DNA from 2 places in the Thioalkalivibrio sp. HL-Eb18 genome. Region 1 is predicted to be linked to the other one. Evidence: predicted binding sites of a transcription regulator. Region 1 holds the regulator's gene; the other holds the start of a gene.
The links. The regulator FNR, encoded in region 1, switches genes on or off when oxygen is low (the NO sensors DNR and NnrR bind a similar motif). The targets are predictions, from matches to a motif close to TTGATNTANATCAA.
Positions count from the first base shown of each region.

Region 2: a site for FNR is predicted at 7,336-7,349, ahead of hemN (oxygen-independent coproporphyrinogen III oxidase). Genes of this name have one in related genera too.

Region 1 covers NZ_KB822965.1:60,445-72,076, reverse strand. Annotated here, with positions in the region: gene F813_RS0106090 (aldo/keto reductase) at 1-982, shown strand, start outside; gene F813_RS0106085 (DNA mismatch repair protein MutS) at 1,117-2,706, shown strand; gene F813_RS0106080 (DUF2058 family protein) at 2,722-3,291, opposite strand; gene F813_RS0106075 (DUF2390 domain-containing protein) at 3,339-3,827, opposite strand; gene fnr (fumarate/nitrate reduction transcriptional regulator Fnr) at 3,820-4,551, opposite strand; gene F813_RS0106065 (cyclopropane-fatty-acyl-phospholipid synthase family protein) at 4,757-5,995, shown strand; gene F813_RS0106060 (hypothetical protein) at 6,106-8,004, shown strand; cobalamin riboswitch at 8,050-8,299, shown strand; gene F813_RS0106055 (TonB-dependent receptor domain-containing protein) at 8,441-10,291, shown strand; gene F813_RS0106050 (cob(I)yrinic acid a,c-diamide adenosyltransferase) at 10,295-10,849, shown strand; gene F813_RS0106045 (cobaltochelatase subunit CobN) at 10,974-11,632, shown strand, end outside.
Region 2 covers NZ_KB822969.1:29,218-40,849, forward strand. Annotated here, with positions in the region: gene F813_RS0108685 (glutamate synthase-related protein) at 1-1,079, shown strand, start outside; gene F813_RS0108690 (globin) at 1,192-1,590, shown strand; gene F813_RS0108695 (YgiQ family radical SAM protein) at 1,852-4,128, shown strand; gene F813_RS0108700 (SDR family NAD(P)-dependent oxidoreductase) at 4,235-5,044, opposite strand; gene hpnE (hydroxysqualene dehydroxylase HpnE) at 5,041-6,375, opposite strand; gene hpnD (presqualene diphosphate synthase HpnD) at 6,389-7,246, opposite strand; gene hemN (oxygen-independent coproporphyrinogen III oxidase) at 7,427-8,815, shown strand; gene hpnC (squalene synthase HpnC) at 8,812-9,690, opposite strand; gene rmuC (DNA recombination protein RmuC) at 9,695-11,023, opposite strand; gene gph (phosphoglycolate phosphatase) at 11,008-11,632, opposite strand, start outside.

The DNA.
Region 1 (11,632 bases):
TGCGATCTCCGCCATCGTCGCCCGCGGGCTGACCGAGGGTATCAATGTCGTCGACACCGGTGCCCACTACCGCTACGGCCGTTCGCTGGCGGCCGTTGGGGCAGGCGTGCGCACGGCCCTGGAGGCCGGAGTTCCGCGCGAGGCGATGTTCCTGATCTCCAAGGGCGGGTTTCTGACGCTGCGCGGCGGCCCGCCGGACGACATGGATGCCTGGTTCCAGCGCGAGATCGAGTCCCAGGGCATGGGTACGCGGGATGATCTGGCCAAGGGCGCGCACCTGCTGACGCCGGAGTACATCCACTATCAGATGGAGCTGTCGCGCTCGCTGATGGGGGTGGAGACGCTGGATGCCTTCATCATCGATCAGCCCGAGGTCCACATCCACGAGATCGGCAAGGAGGCGACCAACCGCAGGCTGGAGCCGGTATTCGAGGTGCTGGAGCGCGCGGCGCGGGAGAAGAAGATTCGCGCCTACGGGATCTCCACGTTCGAGGGCTTCCGCGAGGAGACCGACGCCGCCGTGTTCCAGTCGCTGACCTCCATGCAGGGGCTGGCCGAACGCGCGGCCCAGACCGTGACCGGCGACGACCACGCCCGGCACCACTTCAAGATCGGGATGCTCCCGTTCAACCAGGTGATGCTGGAAGGCTTTACCCGCTTCAACACCGCGACCGGGCAGGGCAATGTGGCCAGCCCGCTGCAGGCCGCGCACCAGCTGGAGGTGTATATGTTCGCCTCCCACTCCATGCTGAAGGGACACCTCGCCCAGCAGTCGGTGGAGGTGGTCGAGCAGCAGCTGGCGACCCTGCCCAACCCGGCGCAGCGCGCGATGCAGTTCAACCGTTCCACGCCGGGGTTGGGCACGTCCCTGGTCGGCATGAGCACGCCGGAGCACCTGGACGACATGCTGGCGGTGATGCGCGAACCGCTGCTGGAAAAGAAGGCCTACCTCGGGATGTTCAAGAAGGCCGAGGAGGAATAACGCCGTGTAGGAGCGTGCTTGCACGCGGAGCCCTGCTCGCGTCCGATTCTGGCAGGGGCTTCGCCGGCAAGCCGGCTCCTACAAGGTTTCCGGAGCCTCTGCGGTGGTGGAGATTTCATGCACAAGGGTATGACATGCAGGTTGATCTGAAGGCCCTCGAATTCCCCGCGATCCAGCGTCTGCTGGAGCGCCTGACCGCGACGCCCTACGGCGCGGATGCCGCGCGCGGGCTGGAACCGGCACCGAATCTGGATGCGGCCCGCGCACTGCAGACCGCGGTGACGGTCGCGCGCCGACGTCTGGATGCCGGCACCCTGCCGCGGCTGGGGCAGCTGCCGGATGTGCGCGCGGCCCTGCGTCAGGCCTCCAATCCGGGCTCGGCGCTGCCGGTGCAGGCCCTGCACAACCTGCAGACCATCATGCGCCAAGCCCGCGAGCTGGCGGATCAGCTGGCGGATACGCCCGAGATCTATCCGGCGGACCTGAACAAGCTGTACCCACCCGAGGGGCTGGAAGAACGACTGTCGGCATGCCTGAACCCCGGCGGGTCGCTGCGCGAGGACGCGAGCCCCTCGCTGATCGAGGCCTTCGAGCAGCGCGGACGCCTGCGCGAGGAGGTCGAGGCGGTGGTGAAAAAGCGCCTGGCGGCCTCCGATGTCGCGCAAAAGGGCGAGGATGCCTTGAAGGTGCAGTGGCACCAGGAGCGCGCGGTGATGGTGCTGCGTGGCGAGGCGGCGAATGCGGTCAAGGGCGTGCGTCGTGGCACCGCGATGGGCGGGCGTGACCAGATCGTCGAGCCGATCGAGGCGGTGCCGCTGAACAACCAGCTGGATACGGTCAACGGCCAGATCAACACCGAACAGCAGCGCCTGCTGCGCGAGCTGACCGACGTGGTGCGCCAGTATGGCGAGCCGCTGGAACTGATGCTGACCGCGTTGACCTGGATCGACCTGGCGTCCGCCGCCGCGCAGCTCTCGGCACAGATGAATGCCCATGCCCCGCGGCTGGAGGCGGAGGCCGGGGTGGAACTGATCGAGGCCTATCACCCGCTCCTGCTGTTGCAGTTCGCCGAGGGCAACGGGCCGCAGCCGGTGCCGCTGTCCATCCGGCTGGATGGCGAGCAGCCGCTGCTGCTGATTACCGGACCGAACACCGGCGGCAAGACGGTCGCGCTGAAGACGCTCGGGCTGCTGGTCACCATGGCCTGGTGCGGGCTGCATATCCCGGCCGAGCAGGACTGTCGCATCGGGCGTTTCGATCGGGTGATGGTCGATGTCGGCGACCACCAGAGCCTGTTCCACCACCTCTCGACCTTCGCCGGGCATGTGGAGGTCCTGAAACGTATCCTCGACCACGCCGGGCCGGAGAGCCTGATCCTGCTGGACGAGTTGGGTACGGGCACCGACCCGGACGAGGGTGCGGCGCTGGCGATGGCGATGCTGGACGAGCTGCGCGCGCGTGGTACGCGCGGGATCGTGAATACCCATCTGGCGCCCCTGAAGGACTACGCCGCCCAGCACGCGGGCATCGTGAACGCCTCGATGCAGTTCGACGCCGAGACGCTGTCCCCGACCTACCGGCTGCTGATCGGCGAGCCGGGTGTGTCGTTCGGCCTTACGATTGCCGAGAAGAACGGGCTGCCGCCCCAGCTGGTTGCCCGCGCGCGCGAGCATTTCGCCGAACTCCCCACCGCCCAGGCCGGGGGCGATGCCGGCAAGGCCTGAGCCCCGGGCAAGGCGTTACCACATGAGGTCGTCGGGGACGACGTAGTCCTTGTACGGGTCGTCGGGATCGGGCTCGGGGTCTCCGCTTTCCTCGGCCGGGATGACCAGCGGCCATTCGCCATCACGCTCGCGGATCTTGTCCGCGATCTCGCGCGGGATTACACGGAAACCCTTGCTCGGGTGGAGCTCCAGGCCGGCCAGCGCCGCGCGGCCGTCGACCAGGCGCTTGCGGGTGTCCTCGGTCACCGGCAGGTGACGGACCTGCCCGTCGAACTGGAAGTGATAGTCGATGGCGGCGTCGCCGGTGGGGATCGGGGCCAGGTGCTGGTTCACCAGCTCGCGAATCTGCGCCCGGCGCGCGCGGCGTTCGGCCCTTTCCTGTCGTTCCTGGTTCTTCTCCCGCGAGCGCCGGGCCTGCTCGGCCTGGCGGGCTGCGGCGGCACTGGCCTCGGCGTCGGCGGGCTTGCCCTTTTTCTTTTTCGGTTGTGTCTTCTGGGCCTTGTGCTTCTGGCTCTTGGCCTTGCGCACCTGTTTTTCGTCCACCAGCCCGGCCTTCAGGAGCTGGTTGCGCAGATCGTCCGACATGCCGCTTGCCTGTAGAAAATGTGCCGGGAGGATAGCCCGAACGCGGTCTATGTGCAGCCGCCCGGTTCGTGGCCCGCGGTGAGATCGGGTAGTCCGTCGCGAATCTCGGCCTCGGGGAGGGCTGGAAACAGCAGGTGTATGCGCCGGGGAACGTCGGGGTTGCTGCCCGGGTGCCCGAGATGTTGCGCTTGTTGGCAGAGGCGAAGTGCACTGGTCCGCTCGCATGCGATCTCGAGTTCCTTTGCGGCGCCATACAACGCTTGGCGATGTGGCTCTGATGCAATGGGCTTGAGTCGACGACGCAGTCGGCGGACGCGCTCGGTGGCCTGCACTTGCCAGGCCGCTGCATCGCGCGCAAGCCGCTTCCAGTCGCTTGCTGGCATGCCGCCGGGGTACCACAGCGCGAACAGCGCGAGAATGACATTCACCGCATGTGCATCCTGCCAGTGCAGCAGGCGGTTGCGGGCCGGCGCATAGTCCCAGCGGCCCAGGGCGAATTTCCAGAAGGTGTCGAACCCGTGAGTGGGTTCAGGCACTGCTGGCGGCAGGCGTAAAGGTCACGCCGGCGGTATTGCGCAGGCTGTTGGGTTCGAGGATCTCGAGATCCCGGGTGCGGAGGCTGATCACGCCCTGTTTGCGCAATTGCGTGAACAGGCGGCTGATGGTCTCCTGGGTCAGCCCGAGGTGATTGGCGATGTCGGCGCGCGACATCGGCAGATAGAAGCGTTCGGGGGACAGACCACGCGCACGGTGCCGTTCGGACAGCGTCACCAGGAAAGTGGCCAGACGCTGCTCCGCCGTGCGCTGTCCCAGCAGGGTGTGCAGGCTTTCGTCCTGGGCCAGCTCCTTGCTCATCACCTTCATCATGTGCTGGCGAAAGGTCGGGAGTCGGTCGGCGAGGTCGTCCACATGGGCGTAGGGGACGGCGCAGACACTGGTGGATTCCAGCGCCACTGCACTGACTGGATGCTTGCCGGAATGGATTGCGTCTAGCCCCAGGAGATCGCCAGCGAAGGCGAATCCAGTGATCTGTTCGGTGCCGTCGTCGCTGATCAGCACCGCTTTCAGTGCGCCTGTTCGGACGGCGAACAGGGTTTCGAAGCGTTCGCCCATATTGAACAGCAGTGCCCCCTTCTCGATCGGACGGCGCTGTTGAACAATCTCGTCGAGTTGCCAGAGTTCGTTCTGTGGTAGGCCCATCGGCAGGCAGAGCTGGCGCAGGGTGCAGTGTTCGCAGGCTTGGGTCGGACGCAGTGTCATGTGCTCAGGTTAGCGGTTTTGGCGTCAGAGAGGGAAGGCGTCTGTTGGCCCTGGATGGAGGTTGCTCGTATGAGGAATTCCGTTATTGTGAGTGTGGAACCTTTTGGGGTAGCAGGGATCAGCCAATTCAGAGGCTTGCGACGAAGCGAGTGCGATATTTAGACTCTGTTTAATATAGCAGAGGATTCGCAGGGGAAGGGACGCAATGATCGAACGGATGCTGAACGAATACATGCGCCACGGCACGCTGATCCTGCGCGAGCCGAACGGGAGTGAGCGCCGTTTCGGGCAGGGGGCACCCGAGATAACACTGCAGGTCCATGATCGGGCGGCTCTGAAGCGCATCGCGCGCGATCCCGGGTTCCAGCTGGGCGAGACCTACATGGACGGGCTCTGGTCGCCGGGACCCGAGGGCATCCGGGTGTTTCTGGATGTGGTGATGCGCAATTTTGCGCCCAGGTTCCAGCGTCGAGTGCATCCGCTGGTGTGCATGTTTCGTGCGATCCTCGAGCAGGGCAACCGTATCGCGCGCAGCTACCAGAACATCTCGCATCATTACGACGTGGACGAGTGGTTGTTCCGCCGTTTCCTTGACGAGGGCATGTTCTATAGCTGCGCCTATTTCGAGCGACCGGACATGAGCCTGGAGGAGGCCCAGCAGGCCAAGTGCGCGATGTTGCGCAAGAAGCTGGTGCTGGAGCCCGGTCAGCGGGTGCTGGATATCGGCTGCGGCTGGGGCGGGCTGGCCTTTCACCTGGCCGAGAACGCCGATGTCCAGGTGGACGGAATTACTCTGTCGCGGGAGCAACTGCGAGTGGCCCAGGCGGAGGCGAAGCGCCGCGGCCTGGACGATCGCGTGCGCTTTTTCTATCAGGACTACCGCGAACACGACGACCAGTACGACCGGGTCGTCAGTGTCGGCATGTTCGAGCATGTCGGCGTGCCCAATTACGGCACCTTCTTCCAGCGCGTGAACGATCTGCTTAAGGACGATGGTGTGGCGGTCCTGCACACGATTGGCCGCCAGGGCCCTCCGGGCACCACCAACCCCTGGTTGAGCAAGTACATCTTCCCTGGCGGTTACACCCCGGCACTGTCCGAGGTGATGGAGGCACTGGAACCGACTCCGCTGCATACCACCGATATCGAGTTCTGGCGGCTGCACTATGCGGAGACGCTCGCCGAGTGGTATCGGCGATTCCAGAACATTCGCGCCGAGGCGGTGGAACATTTCGATGAGCGCTTCTGCCGCATGTGGGAGTTCTATCTGGCCAGTTGCGAGGCGACCTTCCGCTGGTGGCGTCAGGTGGTCTTCCATATCCAGGTGGCCAAGCAGCAGGATGCCGTGCCGCTGACCCGCGACTATCTGTATGCCGACGAGGTGCCCGAGGTGGTTTCGACGCCGCCGGGGGAGGCGGCCGCCCAGGGCCGCAGTGCCGCGTAGGGATCGCGGACTACTTCCTGGTTCTCTGAGTATTTTTTCCTGACCGGACACCCGCAACCTCTCTGTTTTCCCTACACTTCACGGAAACGCTGAAGGGGCAGGGACGACGGGTGTTTGGCAGGTTTCGCAAGCGGCAACAGCGGCAGGAGGCCCCCCAGGCCGCCAGTCCGAGCCAGGACCATGTGCTGATCGAGGCCGCCGGACGCAGCCGGATCACCGAGGTCGCGGCGACTGCGCGCAAGGTGCCCTGGTCGCTGAACATGCTGCAGCTGTTGTGGGCGGCCGGCCCGGTGACCTTCCTCGCAATGCAGGGGGGCTACTTCCTGGGCTTTGGTCACGCCGCCCCGGCCCAGAATTTCATCTTCTTTGCGGTCTACACGCTGCTGTTCGGGGTGATTGGCCTGCTGGCGCGATTCATTGCCGATGCCACGCGGGGCAAGCGGCAGGAGCGCTCGCGCGATCAGCTGCGTAATACGATCGACCTGTTGCCGGATCTGCTGTTCGTGACGCGCGATCTGGCGATGGCCGAGATGGCACCGGACATGCGACGGCGCAAGGCCGCCGAGGTGCTGCTGCACGAGGTGGATATCTCTCCGGAAGGCGTCGCGGTCGCGGTGCGCGAAATGACGGGCGATACCAGCCTCGCGGCGGCGGCCGAGCAGATCGAGATCTACCGCCGACTGGGGCTGCGCTCGCGCGTGGCGGACTTGGTGGACGCCACGGCGGATGCGCGTCTGGCCGCGCTGGAAAAACTGCACCACGATGCCTCCGAGCTGGCGGACCCGCTGCGCGACCGGCTGCAGGGCGTCGCGCCGACGCGCGAGGATGGCGTCCGGCGGATCGATCAGTTTCTGGACCGCCTGTTCTCCGCGGCGGACTCGGACGACCTGTCGCGCTGCACACTGGATGATGCGCAGGCCATGTTTGTGCTGGCCTTCGAGATGGTCAACGGGCGGCAGATCCGGCGGTTGAGTTTCGAGTGGTCAGGTGGCTGGCGGCTGGGGCATGCGCTGGACCGGCTCGAGTACCAGGGCAACCGTTTCCGTGTTGCGCAGGCGGGCGTGGTCAGCCGCCTGCGTTCGCTGGCGATGTTGCTGGCACAAAGCCCGGCCAGTGGGCTGGATCCGCAGGTCCTGCGTGCGTCGACCCTCGACCTCGGGCGCGATGTGCTGGATGCACTCGCGAAGCTGGAGCAGGCCCGCCCGCCCGTGAACTCGCCGGAGGGCCGATTGCTTGGGCGGGCGCTGCGTCAGGTTGAGGACCTGCGCGCGGCACGGGACCAGCTGATGCAGGCGCAGAGTCGCTATACCGCTGCGGTCGAGCGCTGGGAGGCGCTGCGACGCCGGGAGGTCGAGAAGAAGGGGCAGCAAAGCTGGTTCAAGCGCAGTGCGCGCGGTATTCGGGTGAGCGAGGAGGTGATCGAACTGACGGATGACCAGAAACTGCGCCTGGCCGACCGGTTTTGTGAATACCTGTCCGAGCTCGGCATCCGGCGCGAGGGCGACCTGTTCTACTTTGGCGGACACCTGCTGGATGCGGACACCGCCAAGCGCATCGGCATCCAGCTCGCACTGATTCTCGAGCCTCTGGTCGACCTGACCAACCCGAGTATCCAGCGTGCGATCTATGCAAATCCGGCCGCCTATCTCGGGGGGCTGTACGTCGGCATGAATGCGGATGCCAAGGCGGGCCTGGGCTCGGCCATGGTGCGCATGGTGCGCCAGGATCTCGGACGTATGGCGGAGTGGCTGGCGCTGCGCCTGACACGCATCTACCACCTGCCCCTGTCCGACTCCATGCGTGATTTCCTGGTACAGCAATATGGTGCCAATCAGGAGCGCTTGGAGATGCTGGCCGCGCACCCGGTGGACGAGGGCGCACAGATGCCGCCGGTGGCGTTGCGTGCCGAGCGTTCGCCGGAGTTCGACGCCATGCTGCAGGACAAGTCCTGGGGCCGGTTGCTCAAGCGCGGTGTGCGCTATGTGCAGGCAGAGGCCCAGCGATCCTGACGTTGCGCGTTTCCCGGGTCTGGTAATTTCTTGACCAATGGTGTAGGCTTTCGTGCGTTTTCTGGTGCCCGTCGGCGTGTCTCGCCGGCGGGTTAAACGGGAAGTTCGGTGAGCCCGCCAAAGGTATCTGGATGCCTGCGGACGAATCCGACGCTGCCCCCGCAACGGTGATCGAGCGAGAGGCCATGATGGCCTCTGATGGTCGCGGCACATGCCACTGAACGGAATCGTTCGGGAAGGCGCCGCACCGGAACGCTCGTCAGCCCGGAGACCGGCCAGGGAATGATCGCGCGGCATGCGGCGGGCATGCGAGGCGGATGATCAGGCCTGGTCGCATAGCGGCTGTGCTGGGTCCCCCTCGTGTCTATCTTCCCTCGTCTGCGTGATCCCGATGAATCAACGGCGTGCGGGCGGCTCGCCGGGAGACACGGACGACATGAAACGCACAGCACTTTCCACGGCCATCCTGCTGGCCACGACCCCGCTTCTGGCCGACACGCCAGACTCCAATGCCGAAGCGCACACCCTCGATGTGGTTCAGGTCACGGCCGCGCGTATCGCGCAGACCGTCGACGAGACCCTGTCCTCGGTTACCGTCATCGACCGCGAAGAGATCGAGCGCCTGCAGCCGCAACAGTTCACCGATCTGCTGGAGGGCCGCGCCGGGATCGAAACCTCTCAGAACAGCGCCTTCGGCAAGTCCACTTCGGTGTATACGCGTGGCACGAGCTCTGACCATACGCTGCTGTTGATCGACGGCGTGCGCATGGGCTCTGCGACCACGGGTGGCGCAAGTTGGCAGTTCCTGCCTCCGGAGGAGATCGAGCGCGTGGAGATCGTGCGCGGTCCGCGCACCAGCATCTATGGTTCGGACGCGATCGGCGGCGTTGTTCAAGTCTTTACCCGTGAGGGCCGCAAGGGTCCGCCCAAGGTCAACGCCTTCGTCGGCGGTGGCAGTTTCAATACCCGCGAGGCCGGCGTCGGTGTCGCGGGTGGTACCGAGAGCACGAACTACAGTTTCTCGCTCAGCCACTTCGCGACCGACGGCATTAACGTGCAGGACGATGTCGGTGACGACGACCGGGATGGCTACGACAACACCTCGTTGGCAACCAAGGTCTCGCACCGTCTGGATAATGGCGTCGAGTTCTTCGGGAATGTCCTTTATTCGGAGGGCACGACCGAATTCGACAGTGGCTCGATCTTCGCTCCGGATGAATCCGACTTCGTCCATGCCGCGCTTCGCGCCGGCGTGAGAATTCCCGTCACTCAGCGCTGGGACACCGAGCTCTCTGCAGGGCACAGTCGCGACGAATCGGACAATTTTCTTGGGGGGGAATTCTTTTCCCAGTTCGATACCCGTCGCGATATGGTCGACTGGCGCAACGACATTGAGGTTGCGGACAATGTCCTCGTCATCACCGGTATCGATGCCTACGAGGATCGTGTGGCGAGCGATACCGTTTACGACGAGGAATCGCGCTACAACCTAGGAGCGTATTCCGTTGTTCAGGTCGACATGGGTCGCCACGACCTGGAAGGCAGCCTGCGCTACGACGACAACGAACAGTTTGGTGACAAGGTCACCGGACAGGTGGCCTGGGGCTTTCAGATGACCGACCCGCTGCGTCTGCGGGCGTCCTACGGCACTGCGTTCAAGGCGCCGACTTTCAATGATCTGTATTTCCCGGGCTTTGGGAACCCGGAGCTGGCGGCCGAGAACTCACGGACCTTCGAGCTCGGTGCTCGCTATACCAGCGGACCGTATTACTTGGACGCGGCGGTCTTTGAAACAGGCGTTGATGACCTAATCAGCAACGTTTGTATCGCGAATTGTGACGACGGTGACTCCCGCACTGATGTTCTCCAGCCGCAAAATGTGGATGAAGCGCGAATTCGTGGTTTGGAACTGGAAGGCGGTTATGCGCATGGACAGTGGGTTTCGCGTGCCTCGCTAACGTTGCTGGATGCAGAAGATCGAGAGACTGGAAACGAGCTTCCCCGCCGTTCGCCGATCACGGCTCGTTATGATTTGGATCGAAAGTTCCAAGATTTTTCTCTCGGTGGGTCGGTAATCGCAAAAAGCCGCTCTTACAATCGAGTCGATAATGTCGATCGGCTATCCGGCTATGGCTTGGTTAACCTGCGTGCGAGCTATCAGATTGCGCCCGAATGGCAGCTTCAGGCGACGGTCAACAACGTGTTCGACAAGGACTACGAGACCGCCGGAGGGTACAACCAGCCGGGGCGGGCCGCCTTCGTCAAGCTGCGCTACCAGCAGAGGTGATGCATGGGTAATCGACTGTCGAAGATTGTGACCCGCACGGGTGACGAGGGCCGGACGGGCCTGGGGGATGGCTCGCGGGTGGACAAGGACAGCCACCGTGTCGAGGCGTTTGGTGATGTGGACGAGCTGAACAGTGTCGTGGGCCGGGTCCTGATCCACGATCTCCCGGAAGAGGTCCGGCGCGTGCTGGCCCTGGTTCAGCACGAGCTGTTTGACCTGGGGGCGGAGCTGGCAGTGCCGGGGCATCAGGCACTGCCGGATGCCTCTGTGGAGCGGCTCGATGTGGAGCTGGAAAGCTTCAATGCCGAACTGCCGCCGCTCGAGGAGTTCATCCTGCCGGGCGGTGGCCCGGCCACGGCCGACTGCCACATCGCCCGTACGGTCTGTCGGCGCGCGGAACGTCGTCTGGTGGCGGTGAATCACCACGAGGCGCTGCGGCCCAGTTCGCTGGCCTACATCAACCGCCTGTCGGATCTTCTGTTTGTGCTCTGCCGTGTGCTTGCACGCCACGAGAATGGCGCGGAAGTCCTCTGGCAGCCGGCCAACAAGCGCGGCTGACTTCATCTGCCTTTGCCGGTTTTCGGGTGCCGTTTCCACGGCACCTTCCTGGGCATAACGGACTGGCGGCGCCACCACGGTACCGGTGGCGTCGCCCCATCGGATTTTCTTCGGGGTTTATCGCATGTCCTTCTGGAAACGCAGCGTGGTTTTGCTGGTGATTGTGCTGTGGAGCGCGCCCGCCTGGGCGGATCCCAAAATCGTCGGCATCGTCTCCGAGCGCTCGGCCCCCGAGGTGGCCGCCGGTGCGCATCGATTCCTGGAGGCCGTGCCGGATGCCGAGGTGGTGCTGCGCACTCCGGAGCAGCTGGCGGACAAGTCGGACTCGTCCGTCCAGGCGCTGTGGCGCGATGCCGACGCGGTACTCGTGGCAGCGGTGTTCGGGGATCAGGCCGGTCGTCTCGAACGTCTGCTGCGCGAAGAGCCGCCGGCCGAGTCAGCGCCGATTCTCGCGATCAATAGCGAACGGCGTCTGACTGCGCTGTCCCGCATCGACGGCCAGGCCGTGCTCGACGGACTGGACGAGGAGGCCCGGACCGAACTGGCCGAGAATCCCGAAGCGGGCGAGGATCCGCGCGAGCATCTGGCCCGGCAGCAGGAGCGCTTCTCAAACCAGGCCGACTGGCTGACCGGACGAGCGTTCTATCAGGGCCGCACACCGGAGAACATGGAGGGCCTCATCCGCTGGCTGGCTGCCCGGGGCGGGCACTCGATCGAGGTGCCGGAACCGGATCCGCGCGAGACCATCCGCTATTACCGGGATGGCCAGTCGGTCGCCGATCC
Region 2 (11,632 bases), on a different contig from region 1:
GGCCATTGCCGGACGGGGCCCCGGTCGAGACGGGGCTGGTGATCGGGCCGGAGGCGAAGCGGCCGCTGCAGCTGGATATCCCGATGCTGGTATCGGACATGAGCTTTGGCGCGCTGTCGCGCGAGGCGAAGATCGCGCTGGCGCGCGGTGCGGAGGCGGCCGGCACAGGGATCTGTTCCGGCGAGGGCGGGATGCTCGATGCCGAGCAGGCGGAGAACTCGCGCTATCTGTTCGAGCTGGGGCCCGCGCGGTTTGGCTATTCCGACGAGGTGCTGGAGAAGGTTCAGGCGTTCCACTTCAAGGCCGGTCAGGCGGCCAAGACCGGTGTGGGGGGTGTGCTGCCCGGGGCGAAGGTGAGTGACGAGATCGCGCGGGTGCGCGGGATTGATGCCGGGCAGGACGCCATCTCGCCAGCCAGCCTGGACGGGTTCGAGACGCCCGCGGACTACCGCCGTTTTGCCGACGAGGTGAGAGAGAAGACCGGGGGCATTCCCGTGGGCTTCAAGCTCTCGGCCAACCATATCGAGGCGGATCTGGCCTTTGCCCTGGAGGCGGGGGCGGACTACGTGATCCTGGATGGTCGTGGCGGCGGGACCGGGGCCTCGCCCGCGTTGTTGCGGGATCATATCAGCGTGCCCACGATCCCCGCGCTGGGTCGCGCCCGGCGTTTTCTGGATGCCAACGGTGCCAGTGGCCGGGTCACGCTGCTGGTGACCGGCGGCCTGCGCACGCCGACGGATTTTGTGAAGGCCCTGGCGCTGGGTGCGGATGGCATTGCGCTGGCGAACGCAGCGATCCAGGCAGTGGGCTGCGTGGGTGCGCGGATCTGCCACACGAATCGCTGCCCGTCCGGTGTGGCGACTCAGGACCCGAAGCTGCGGGCGCGGCTGGACCCCCAGGAGGGCGGGGAACGGCTCGGCCGCTTCCTGCAGGCCTCGAGCGAACTGATGTGCGTGCTGGCGCGGGCCTGTGGCCACAACCGTCTGGAGGACTTCGGCCCGAACGACCTGACGACGTTCGACCGCGAGCTGGCGGAACTGGCGGGTATTCAGTACGCCGGGGTGTATCCCAAGTCCTGACGAGAGGGATGCGAGTGCGGCCCGGTCTGGGCCAGCTGGGCGGTTGATCTGGCTCAATGCGCCAGCGCACCGTGTGCTGCATCCTTGCTCCTCCTTTACGGCAGGGACGACCATGGACTTCTCCGACGTACACCAGAGCTACGGGCGATGCCGCCGGGCGGGCGACTTCGTGACGCGTTTCTACGAACACTTCCTGCAGGCCGACCCACGGGTGAAGGCGGCGTTCGGCTCGACGGACTTTTCGCAGCAGAAACGTGCCCTCGGGCAGGCGATTTCGACGGCGATCAGCTATGCCGAGGGCGAGAGCTTCGTGGCCTCGAATATGGAGCGCATGGGCCAGGTTCATTCCCGTGAGGGCCGTGTGCCCGTGGAGCCGGATCTGTACCCGATCTGGCTGGACTGCATGGTGCGCACGGCCGCCGAGATCGACCCGCGCTGGGAGCCGCGTCTGGAAGAGCGCTGGCGGGGTGCGATGCAGCCGGCGATTGATCTGTTCGTAAGGCTTTACTGAGGCCGGTCGCGCCGAGCGAACGATCGGCCAGGGGGCTGGCCTCCTACAGGGGGGCGTTCAAGGGCTTTGGGGTTGGTTATCGTGTTCCTTGACCTCGGTCCGCCTGGGGGCATAGCTTGTAGGAGGCCAGCCTCTGGCCGATGGGGTTTGTCCGGCATCCCTTTCGGCCCCGCAGGCGCCGGGGCCGTTTGATCTGGCGGCGATTCCGGCGTGTAATGCGCGGGTTTGAATCCACCGGCCCCGCGCCGGGAGCCTGTGTCCATGTCCGCTGTCCCCGATTTCCCGCCTTCGTTGTTTGCGCACAAGCCCTACTGGGCCAAGCGCTTCGGTACCGCACCGTTTCTGCCGACCACCCGCGAGGAGATGGACGACCTCGGCTGGGACAGCTGCGACATCGTGCTGGTCACGGGGGACGCCTATGTCGACCACCCGAGCTTCGGCATGGCGATCATCGGGCGGCTGCTGGAGGCGCAGGGCTTTCGCGTCGGCATCATCGCGCAGCCGGACTGGACCTCGGCCGAGCCGTTCCGCGCGCTGGGCCGTCCCAACCTGTTCTTTGGCGTCACCGCCGGGAACATGGATTCCATGGTCAACCACTACACGGCTGACCGGAAGATCCGCTCCAACGATGCGTACACCCCGGGCGACGTGCATGGCCATCGGCCGGACCGCGCGGTGATCGTCTACGCGCAGCGCGCCCGCGAGGCCTACAAGGACGTACCGGTGGTGGCCGGCGGGATCGAGGCCAGCCTGCGCCGCATCGCCCACTACGACTACTGGCAGGACAAGGTGCGCCGGTCGGTGCTGCTGGATGCGCGGGCCGACATCCTGCTGTTCGGCAATGCCGAGCGCGCCCTGGTGGAGCTGGCGCACCGCGTGGCCGCCGGTGAGCACCCCCGCGAGATCACCGACCTGCGCGGCACTGCCTTTCTGCGCGATGCCGTGCCGGCCGGCTATGTCGAGCTGGACTCCAGCGAGGTGGACACCCCGGGCCCGGTGGATGCCAATCCCGATCCCTATGCGATGGTGTCGCCGTCCACCTGCGCCGAGTCCGAGACGAAGGCGGAGTCGGAGGACACGGCCGGCGAAGGTGGTGCGCAGGTCGTTCGCTTTCACCGGGATATTCCGCGCGGCACGCCGCGAGACAAGACGGTGATCCGCATCCCGGCCTTTGAACAGGTCAAGGGCGATTCCGTGCTGTATGCGCATGCCTCTCGCGTGCTGCATCTGGAGACCAACCCGGGCAATGCCCGCGCCATCGTGCAGCGCCATGGCGACAAGGAGGTCTGGCTGAACCCGCCGCCGATCCCGTTGACCACCGCCGAGATGGATGCGGTGTTCGACCTGCCGTATGCCCGTGCGCCGCATCCCTCCTATGGCGATGCGCGCATCCCGGCCTGGGAGATGATTCGCTTCTCGGTGAACATCATGCGCGGCTGCTTCGGGGGCTGTACGTTCTGTTCGATTACCGAGCACGAGGGACGGATCATCCAGAGCCGCTCCGAGGAGAGCGTGCTCAAGGAGATCGAGGAGATCCGCGACAAGGTCGACGGGTTTACCGGCGTGGTTTCCGATCTCGGCGGGCCGACGGCCAACATGTACCGGCTGGCCTGCAAGGACCCGGAGATCGAGCGCAGTTGCCGCCGGCTGTCCTGTGTCTATCCCGGGATCTGCAAGAACCTCGATACCGACCACACGCCGCTGGTGAACCTCTACCGCAAGGCGCGGGCGTTGCCGGGCATCAAGAAGATCCTGATCGCCTCGGGCCTGCGCTACGACCTGGCCGTGGAATCACCGGAATACGTGAAGGAACTGGTCACGCATCACGTGGGAGGCTACCTGAAGATTGCGCCGGAACATACGGAATCCGGGCCGCTTTCTCGCATGATGAAGCCGGGCATGGGCGCCTACGACCGCTTCAAGGCGATGTTCGAGAAGTACTCGAAACAGGCGGGCAAGGAGCAGTACCTGATCCCGTACTTCATTGCCGCGCACCCGGGGACGTCCGACGAGGACATGCTGAACCTCGCGCTCTGGCTGAAGCGCAACAACTTCCGCGCCGATCAGGTGCAGGCCTTCCTGCCCAGCCCGATGGCGCTCGCGACCGCAATGTGGCACTCCGGGCGCGATCCGCTGCGCGGCATCAAACGCAAGGCCGGGGACCGCGTGCCGGTCGCGCGCGGTGCGCGGGCGCGGCGCCTGCACAAGGCGTTCCTGCGCTATCACGATCCGAACAATTGGCCGCTGCTGCGTGATGCGCTCAAGCGCATGGGCCGCGCGGACCTGATCGGCAATGGCAAGCATCACCTGATTCCCACCTGGCAGCCCGCAGGCACCGGACAGGGCGCCGGCGGAGCGAGGGCCGCCACTGGCGGTCGTGTGACCCGCGGCGGCAAAGCCCTGAAAAAACGCGGCCAGACCTTCCAGACTCAGCACAAGGGCGTGGAGGTCGCCGCCCGCCCGGCAGGCCCCGGCCCGAAGAAGGGCCCGCCCCGGGCCAAATCTCGCCCGGGCAAGCGCCGGCCGCAGCGTCCGTAGGACTCCACCTCCGCTGCATACACTTGTAGGAGGCCAGCCCTCTGGCCGATGGGGTGTCGGAAATGCCCCATCGGCCAGAGGGCTGGCCTCCTACAGGGGGCGGTGGTTAGCCCTCCTGGGGCTGGTGGTGCGGGCGGGGTGCCGGCTCGGGTACATGGCCTTCCAGCGACAGGTGCAGGCCGGTGTGCGCGGGGTCGGTGGTGTTGAGCAGGTAGAGGTACGGGCCGACGACGTCTTCCGGGCGCGGCAGCTTGTCGGCGTTCTCGGCCGGGTAGTGGCCGGCGCGGAAGCGCGAGCGGACCGGGCCGGTGTCGATGCCGTTCACATGGATGAAGTGCTTCTCGTTGCGGTGTTCGCGCACGAGGATGTCGATCATCGCGTCCTGCGCGGCCTTGGCCATGCCGAAGGCGCCCCAGAAGGCCTTGCGGCAGTCCTGAGTGGAGACGACCAGGCTGCCGTGCGGGCTGTCCTCCAGCAGTGGGAGTACGGCCTGGGCGAGGAAGAACGGGCCGTGCAGGTTGCTGTTGATGACCTTGAACCACAACTCGGGGTCGTACCCCTTCATGGGGGTCAGGGTGCCGGCCCAGCCGGCGTGCAGCACCAGTCCGTCCAGGCGCCCGAGGGAGTCGCGGATGTTCTCGGCCAGGTCGCCGTAGTCCTTGACCGTGGCGCCCTCCAGGTTGAGCGGGTAGATGGCCGGCTGTGGATGGCCTTCCTGCTCGATCAGGTCGTAGGTCTTCTCCAGCCCCTTGATGTCCTTGTCCAGCAGCACGACGATCGCGCCCGCCGCCGCGCAGGCCTGGGCGATTGCACGTCCGATGCCCGCGGCCGCGCCGGTTACCAGGATCACGCGGTCGTTGAAGGCACCCGGTTCCGGGCGGTAGTCGAGCAGGGCAGGGATGTCGAGATCGGTCAAGGGAGGGTCTCCAGTAGCTTGTGGGCTGATTCTAATCCAGACTGCACGGCCGCTTCGAGGGTCGAGGGCAGGCCCGGTGTCACATAGTCGCCCGCCAGGAACAGCCCGGGCCAGGGGGTGCCGGCTACCGGGCGGAGCGCGTCCAGATCGACGCGGGCATCAATGGTGGCGCGTTTCTCGCACACGACATGACCGGTCCGGGGCATTCCCAGTTCGGGGAAGGTCCGTTCCAGCTCTTTAGCAACCCGACGCCAGCGCTCCTCCGCCGTCATCGTCGGCAGGTCGTCCGCGGTGGAGATCACGACGGCCAGCCAGTTCGGCTCGCCGGCCACCTGGCGGGGAATCAGCCATTGTCCGTGCTGGTCGAGGAGTCCCTGCAGCGGCGGGCGTGCCAGGACGGGGTCCGGATAGTGCAGGTAGACCGTACAGATGCTGCGCTCGCCCATGGCCCTCAGGGCCCGATGGTGGGGCTGGAGCTCGGGGGCCTCGGGCAGGAGCCGAGTGGCCGCGCTGGGCGACGTGGCGAGGATCACCGCGTTGGCAGGGGTAACGTGATGGTTACGATCACGGAGCTGATAGCGGGACTCGGTTCCCCTGGATTCGATGACCACAATGCGCCGTCCGGTTTCGACCGTGGCGCCGCGCTCGTGCAGTTCGCGCAGGGCCGGTTCGGGATACAGCGACCCCAGCGGCCGAGTCGGGATGAGCAGCCGCGCGTCGTCCGGCCCGTGGTTCAGGGCCAGGCGCAGCACGTTCTGGAAGATCTGCGCCGAGGCGCTGCGGATTGGCGTGTTCATGACCGCGAGGCACAGCGGTTCCCAGAGCTGGCGGATCAGCGTGTCCGGCTGATGACGCGCCTGTAGCCATTCGAGTACGTCGAGATCTTCCTCCAACGGCCGGTACAGGATCGAGGCAGCCCCCAGCAGGGCCGGGAGTCTGCGGTGAAACGGGGTGCCCGCGAGCGATTGCCACAAGCCATGAACCAGGGCCGGCAGACGTGGCGAGCGGGGCTCCAGGGTAAAGGCTGGGTGAGGGTGGCCCGGGGCATGCATGCGCAGTCCGAACGGCAGGGCCACGAAGGCGCGCTCCGGGTCGGTGCCGACTGAGCGCAGCTGGTCCAGCGTGGCGTGACAGGCACCGACCAGCACGTGCTGGCCGTTATCCAGGTCCGCACCATCGCGGTTGAGGCTGCGGGCGCGCCCGCCTGCGGTCGCGGCGGCCTCGATCAGGTGGACCGCGATGCCGGCCCGGGCCAGGGTCAGCGCGGCGGTCAGACCGGCCCAGCCGGCGCCGAGCACGACGACCGGATGCGATTCGGGAACGGCGGCCATGGTGCGGGCGGGGTCAGCCCGCGCGGCGGTATTCGCGCTTCAGGCGGCGCGCGGTGCGCCAGGCGATCCACAGCTTGCGGATCGGGGTCAGCCGTACGCGGTGCTCCAGCACGCGGTAGCCGTCGTCCTGGATTTCGTCGAGCAGGGTGCGGTAGATCGCGGCCATGATCAGACCCGGGCGCTGGGGGTAGCGGTCCTCGGCGGGCAGGTGCTCCTCCGCGCGCTGGTAGTAGCGGCGGGCCCGCTCGGCGTGCTCGGCGAACAGGGCGCGGTGGCGGTCGTCGGTGACGTTGACCTGAAATTCTTCGGGCTTTACGCCGTGCTTTTTCAGCTCGTCCAGCGGGATGTAGACGCGGCCGCGCATTGCGTCCTCGTGGACGTCGCGCAGGATGTTGGTCAGCTGCAGGGCCATGCCTAAGTCATGCGCGTACTTCAGCGTGCGCCGGTCCGAGAAGCCGAAGATATGGGCGGACAGGATCCCGACCACGCTGGCCGCGCGGTAGCAGTACAGCGACAGTGTGGTGAAGTCGGGATAGCTGTCGTAGTCGAGGTCCATCTGCATGCCGTCGATGATCTCGTCGAAGTACTCGCGGCTGAGATCGAACGGCGCCAGATGCGGCTGCAGGGCCTGGGTGATCGGGTGGCGCGGCTGATGGTCGAACAGGCGCTCGATCTCCTCGCGCCACCACTGAAGCTTGGTGCGCGCCACGCTCTCCTCGCGGACCTCGTCGACGATGTCGTCCACCTCGCGGCAGAACGCGTACAGCGCGGTGATCGCACGGCGCCGGTCGGGTTCCAGAAAACGGAATGCGTAGTAGAAGCTGGAGCCGCTCTTCGCGGCCTTCTCCTCGCAATATTCGTCGGGGGACATACGCGCTCGGGATCGGGGTACCGTCTTGGGACGGCAAGGCTAGCACAGCGGGGCCGGGATGCGGACGACGCGGGTGATCGAAACGCCTTTTGACATACATCAACAAGGCCCGTCTCGGGGGCGCTTAGGGTGAAAGCGTCAGGGTGGCACAAGGGCCGCCCTCCCGATGCGGAAACCCGTATGGAACAGCGGCTGGTATTCGATCCTGAAGTCTTGCGTCGCTATGACGTCAGCGGCCCTCGCTACACGTCGTACCCCACGGCGCCGCAGTTCCACGAGGCGTTCGACGCACAGGCCTATGCGCGGGTGGCGCGGGCGACGAATGTCGAAGGGGCGGCGCGACCGCTCTCGCTCTATGTCCACGTGCCCTTCTGCGACACGGTGTGTTTCTACTGCGCCTGCAACAAGGTGATTACCGGCAATTATCGGCGGGCGACGAGCTATCTCGACTCGCTGGAACAGGAGATTGCCCTGCAGGGCGAGTGGTTCGATCGCGATCGGCCGGTGCGCCAGCTGCACTTCGGGGGCGGGACGCCGACGTATCTGTCCGACGAGGATCTGACCCGGGTCATGAAGGCCCTGGGTCGACATTTCACGCTGGAGACGGGGCCGGAGCGGGAATTCTCGATCGAGATCGATCCGCGTGCCGTGCGTCCCGGTACCCTGCCGCTTCTGGCATCGCTGGGCTTCAACCGCATCAGTGTGGGGGTGCAGGATGTCGATCCCGCCGTGCAGAAGGCCGTCAACCGCATCCAGCCATTCGAGGTCACCGAGCAGGTGGTCCGCCAGGCGCGCGAGCACGGCTTTGTCTCCACCAACCTGGACCTGATCTACGGGCTGCCCCTGCAGACGGTGGACACATTCTCCGCGACACTGGACCGCGTGCTGGAACTGCGCCCGGAGCGGCTGGCCGTATACAACTACGCGCACCTGCCGGAGCTGTTCAAGACGCAGCGCCAGATCCGCGACGGCGACCTGCCGCCGGCCTCGGAGAAGCTTGCGATCCTCGAGATGACCATCCAGCGCCTGACGGACGCGGGGTATGTGTACATCGGCATGGATCACTTTGCGCTGCCCGATGACGAACTCGCGATCGCCCAGCGTGCGGGCACCCTGCAACGAAATTTCCAGGGCTACTCGACGCGGGCGGAGTACGACCTCGTGGCACTCGGACCCACCGCCATCGGCAAGATCGGGGACAGCTACAGTCAGAACCTGCGCGAGGTGGATGCCTATCAGGAACGGCTGGCGGCGGGCCAGTTGCCCGTTTTCCGCGGCCTGGAACTGAGCGAGGACGACCGTCTGCGGCGTGCCGTGATCAGCGAGCTGATGTGCCACTCGAGGATCGACTTCGGCGGCATCGAGGCCACATTCGGCATCGACTTCCGCGAGACCTTCGCCGATGCCCTGAACCGCCTGGCCGAGATGGAGGCCGATGGCCTCGTCACCATCGGCCGCGACGGCCTGGAGGTCCAGCCACGCGGCCGACTCCTGCTGCGCAACATCGCCATGGCCTTCGACGCCTACCTCAACCGTGAGGAACGCCGTCGCTACTCGAAGGTCGTCTAATCAGCGTTTCGCCTGCGGCGGCGCGGGCGCAGGCTGTGCGCGAGGATGACCCAGGCGTCGCGGGCGCGCAGGCGCGGGCGGGCGAAGACGTCGTCCTGCTGGCGCAGGCGCCAGAGTACGCGGGCGCCGCCGTTGATGATGGCGCGGATCTCCAGGCCCATGCGCCCGCGCAGCATGCCGCCGAGCGGTGCTCCGGCGCGCAGCAGGCGATCGGCGCGGGCGTACTGAAACTGCATCAGGTTGCGTAACTGAAAGGTCGTCTGGCCGGCCGCGATCGTCTCTTCGCTGACGCCGTATTGCGCCATCTCGTCCTGTGGCAGATAGATCCGGTCGTTCTCGGTGAGGTCCTGGTGCAGGTCCTGATAGAAGTTGATCAGCTGCAGGGCCGAGCAGACCGCGTCGGAGTAGCCGATCATCTCCTCGGTGGGGTTGCCGTCGAGGTACAGCATCAGCCGGCCGACCGGGTTGGCGGAGCGGCGGCAGTACTCCACGACCTCGCCAAAGGTGGCGTAGCGCGTTTGTTCCAGGTCCTGGATGAAGGCGTCGACCAGATCGACAAACGGGGCAGCGGGCAGGCCGAAGCGCTGCCGCGCATCGGCCAGCGCGATCCATTCCGGCTCGGATTCCGCGGCCGGATCTTCGAGAATCTGTACGCGTTCCTGCATGGCGATCAGGTCGGCCCGTCGCTCGTCGACGGGGCGCTGGTCCTCGTCGGCGAGGTCGTCGGCATCGCGGGCGAAGCAGTAGATCGCGGCGACGGGTCCGCGCAGTCGCGCGGGCAGCAGCCAGGAGGCGACCGGGAAGTTCTCGTAGTGCGCGGCGGCGCGGACCCGGCAGTGGCGGTAGGCGGCACGGATGTCGGGATGTCCGGCCATCGGGTCAGTCCTGCGTTTCGGGCTTGTTGTCGTCGCCTGTGTCGCCCGCATCATCGACCTCGACGGGGCGCCGAGCCCGATTGTTCAGGGTGTCCGGGGTCTCGGGGGTCTTGCGCGCGCGGATGCCCAGCTCCTGAAACCGTCGGGCGCTGGGCATGACCTGGCGCTCCAGGCTGCCGACCGTCTTGTTGAAGGCGTCGGTGCTCTGGTCCAGTGCCTTGCCGAGGCGCGCCATGTGTTCGGTCATGGTGCCCAGGCGGTGGGAGAGCTCCGCGCCGAGGTCGCGAATCTCCAGCGCGTGCTCGGTGAGCTGGGACTGCTGCCAGCCGTACTCGACGGTGCGCAACAGGGCGATCAGCGTGCTCGGCGTGGCCAGCAGAACCTGGCGCTCCAGCGCGTACTCCAGCAGGCCGGGTTCGTGTTCCAGCGCGGCGGCCAGGAACGGGTCGCCGGGCAGGAACAGGACGGCGAACTCCGGGGACTGCTCGACACTGGCCCAGTACTGCTTGCTGGAGAGCTCGGTGACGCGCGAGCGCAGGTGCTGGGCATGGCGTTTGAAGGCGGCGGCGCGCGGCTCTGGATCGGTGGCGGCGACCGCGTCCAGATAGGCATCCAGTGGTGTCTTGGCATCCACCACCAGGGCCCGGTTGCCGGGCATGTGTACCAGCAGATCCGGACGCTGGCGCCCGCCATCGCCGTCCAGCGCGGGTTGTTCGGTGAAGTCGCAGTGCGCCGAGAGGCCGGCCAGTTCCACGGCGCGCTTGAGCGTCAGCTCGCCCCAGCGCCCGCGCACGCCGGGGCGGGAGAGGGCCTGGACCAGGTTGTGGGCCTCGCGCTGGAGGGTGGCGTTGTCCGAGCTCAGGCGCTGGATCTGTTCATTCAGGGCGGCGAAGGCCTGGGCACGCGAGCGTTCCATCGCGTTGATTTCGGCCTCGGTCTTGCCCAGTGTCTCCCGAATCGGCTTGAGCATCGCCTCGACCTTGTTCTCCGAGCGCGCGATCTCGTTCTGCCCCTCGCTGAGCTTCTGCGTCAGGATCGACTGGGCCAGACGCAGAAACTGGTTGGAGTTGGCCTCGAGGGCCTCGCTGGCCAGGGCGGAGAAGGAGCGATCCCGTTCCTGCCGCGCGGTCTCGAAACTCTGACGCAAGTCCTCGCGACGCTGTTCGGCGCCCTCCAGTTCGGCTTCCAGCCGGGCATTGCGGGTTTGCAGATCCCCGATGCGACGGTTCAGGCGCAGACTGGCCAGCGTATATCCCAGCAGGAGCCCGACCAGCAGGGCAGCGGCCAGGGCCAGCCAGGCCGTGGTCGACAGTTCGGTCAGCTCGCCAGCCATTGCGGGTCCGCTTTGGCCTGGTGCCAGCGCCAGAAATCATCGGGGCGATCGAGCGTGCCGTCGGCGCCCCAGGTGTCGGGGTTCTGGCTGGCATCGATGTAGCCCCATCGGGCGACGAGTGTTGCCATACCCGCCGCCCGGCCAGCGGCGATGTCGCGCTCGGCATCGCCCCAGTAACAAAGCTGTTCAGGGGGCAGACCCGTTTGCCGCGCGGCCAGCCACATCGGCTCGGGATCCGGTTTGCGCTGCGGGAGCGTGTCACCACTGACGATGGCGGCGAGTCGAGGGGACAGGCCCAGGGTCTCCAGCAATGGCTCGGTCAGCCAGGCGGGCTTGTTGGTCACGACCCCGAGGGGCCAGCCGCGCTGTTCGCAGGCGTCCAGCACGGGGCTCAGCCCGGGGAACAGAGCGGTGTCGATGCACAGGTCGCGGGCGTAGATCTCCAGGTAGCGTTGCTTGAGGGTCTCGCGTCGCGCACCCTCGATATCCGGAAAGCCGAGCTGCACAAGGGCCTGGGAGCCGTGCGAGACGTGATTGCGCACGGCCTCGAAGGGCAGCGGTGGGCGATCGTTTTCGGCCAGCAGCACGGTGAGCGCCGCGTGCATGTCC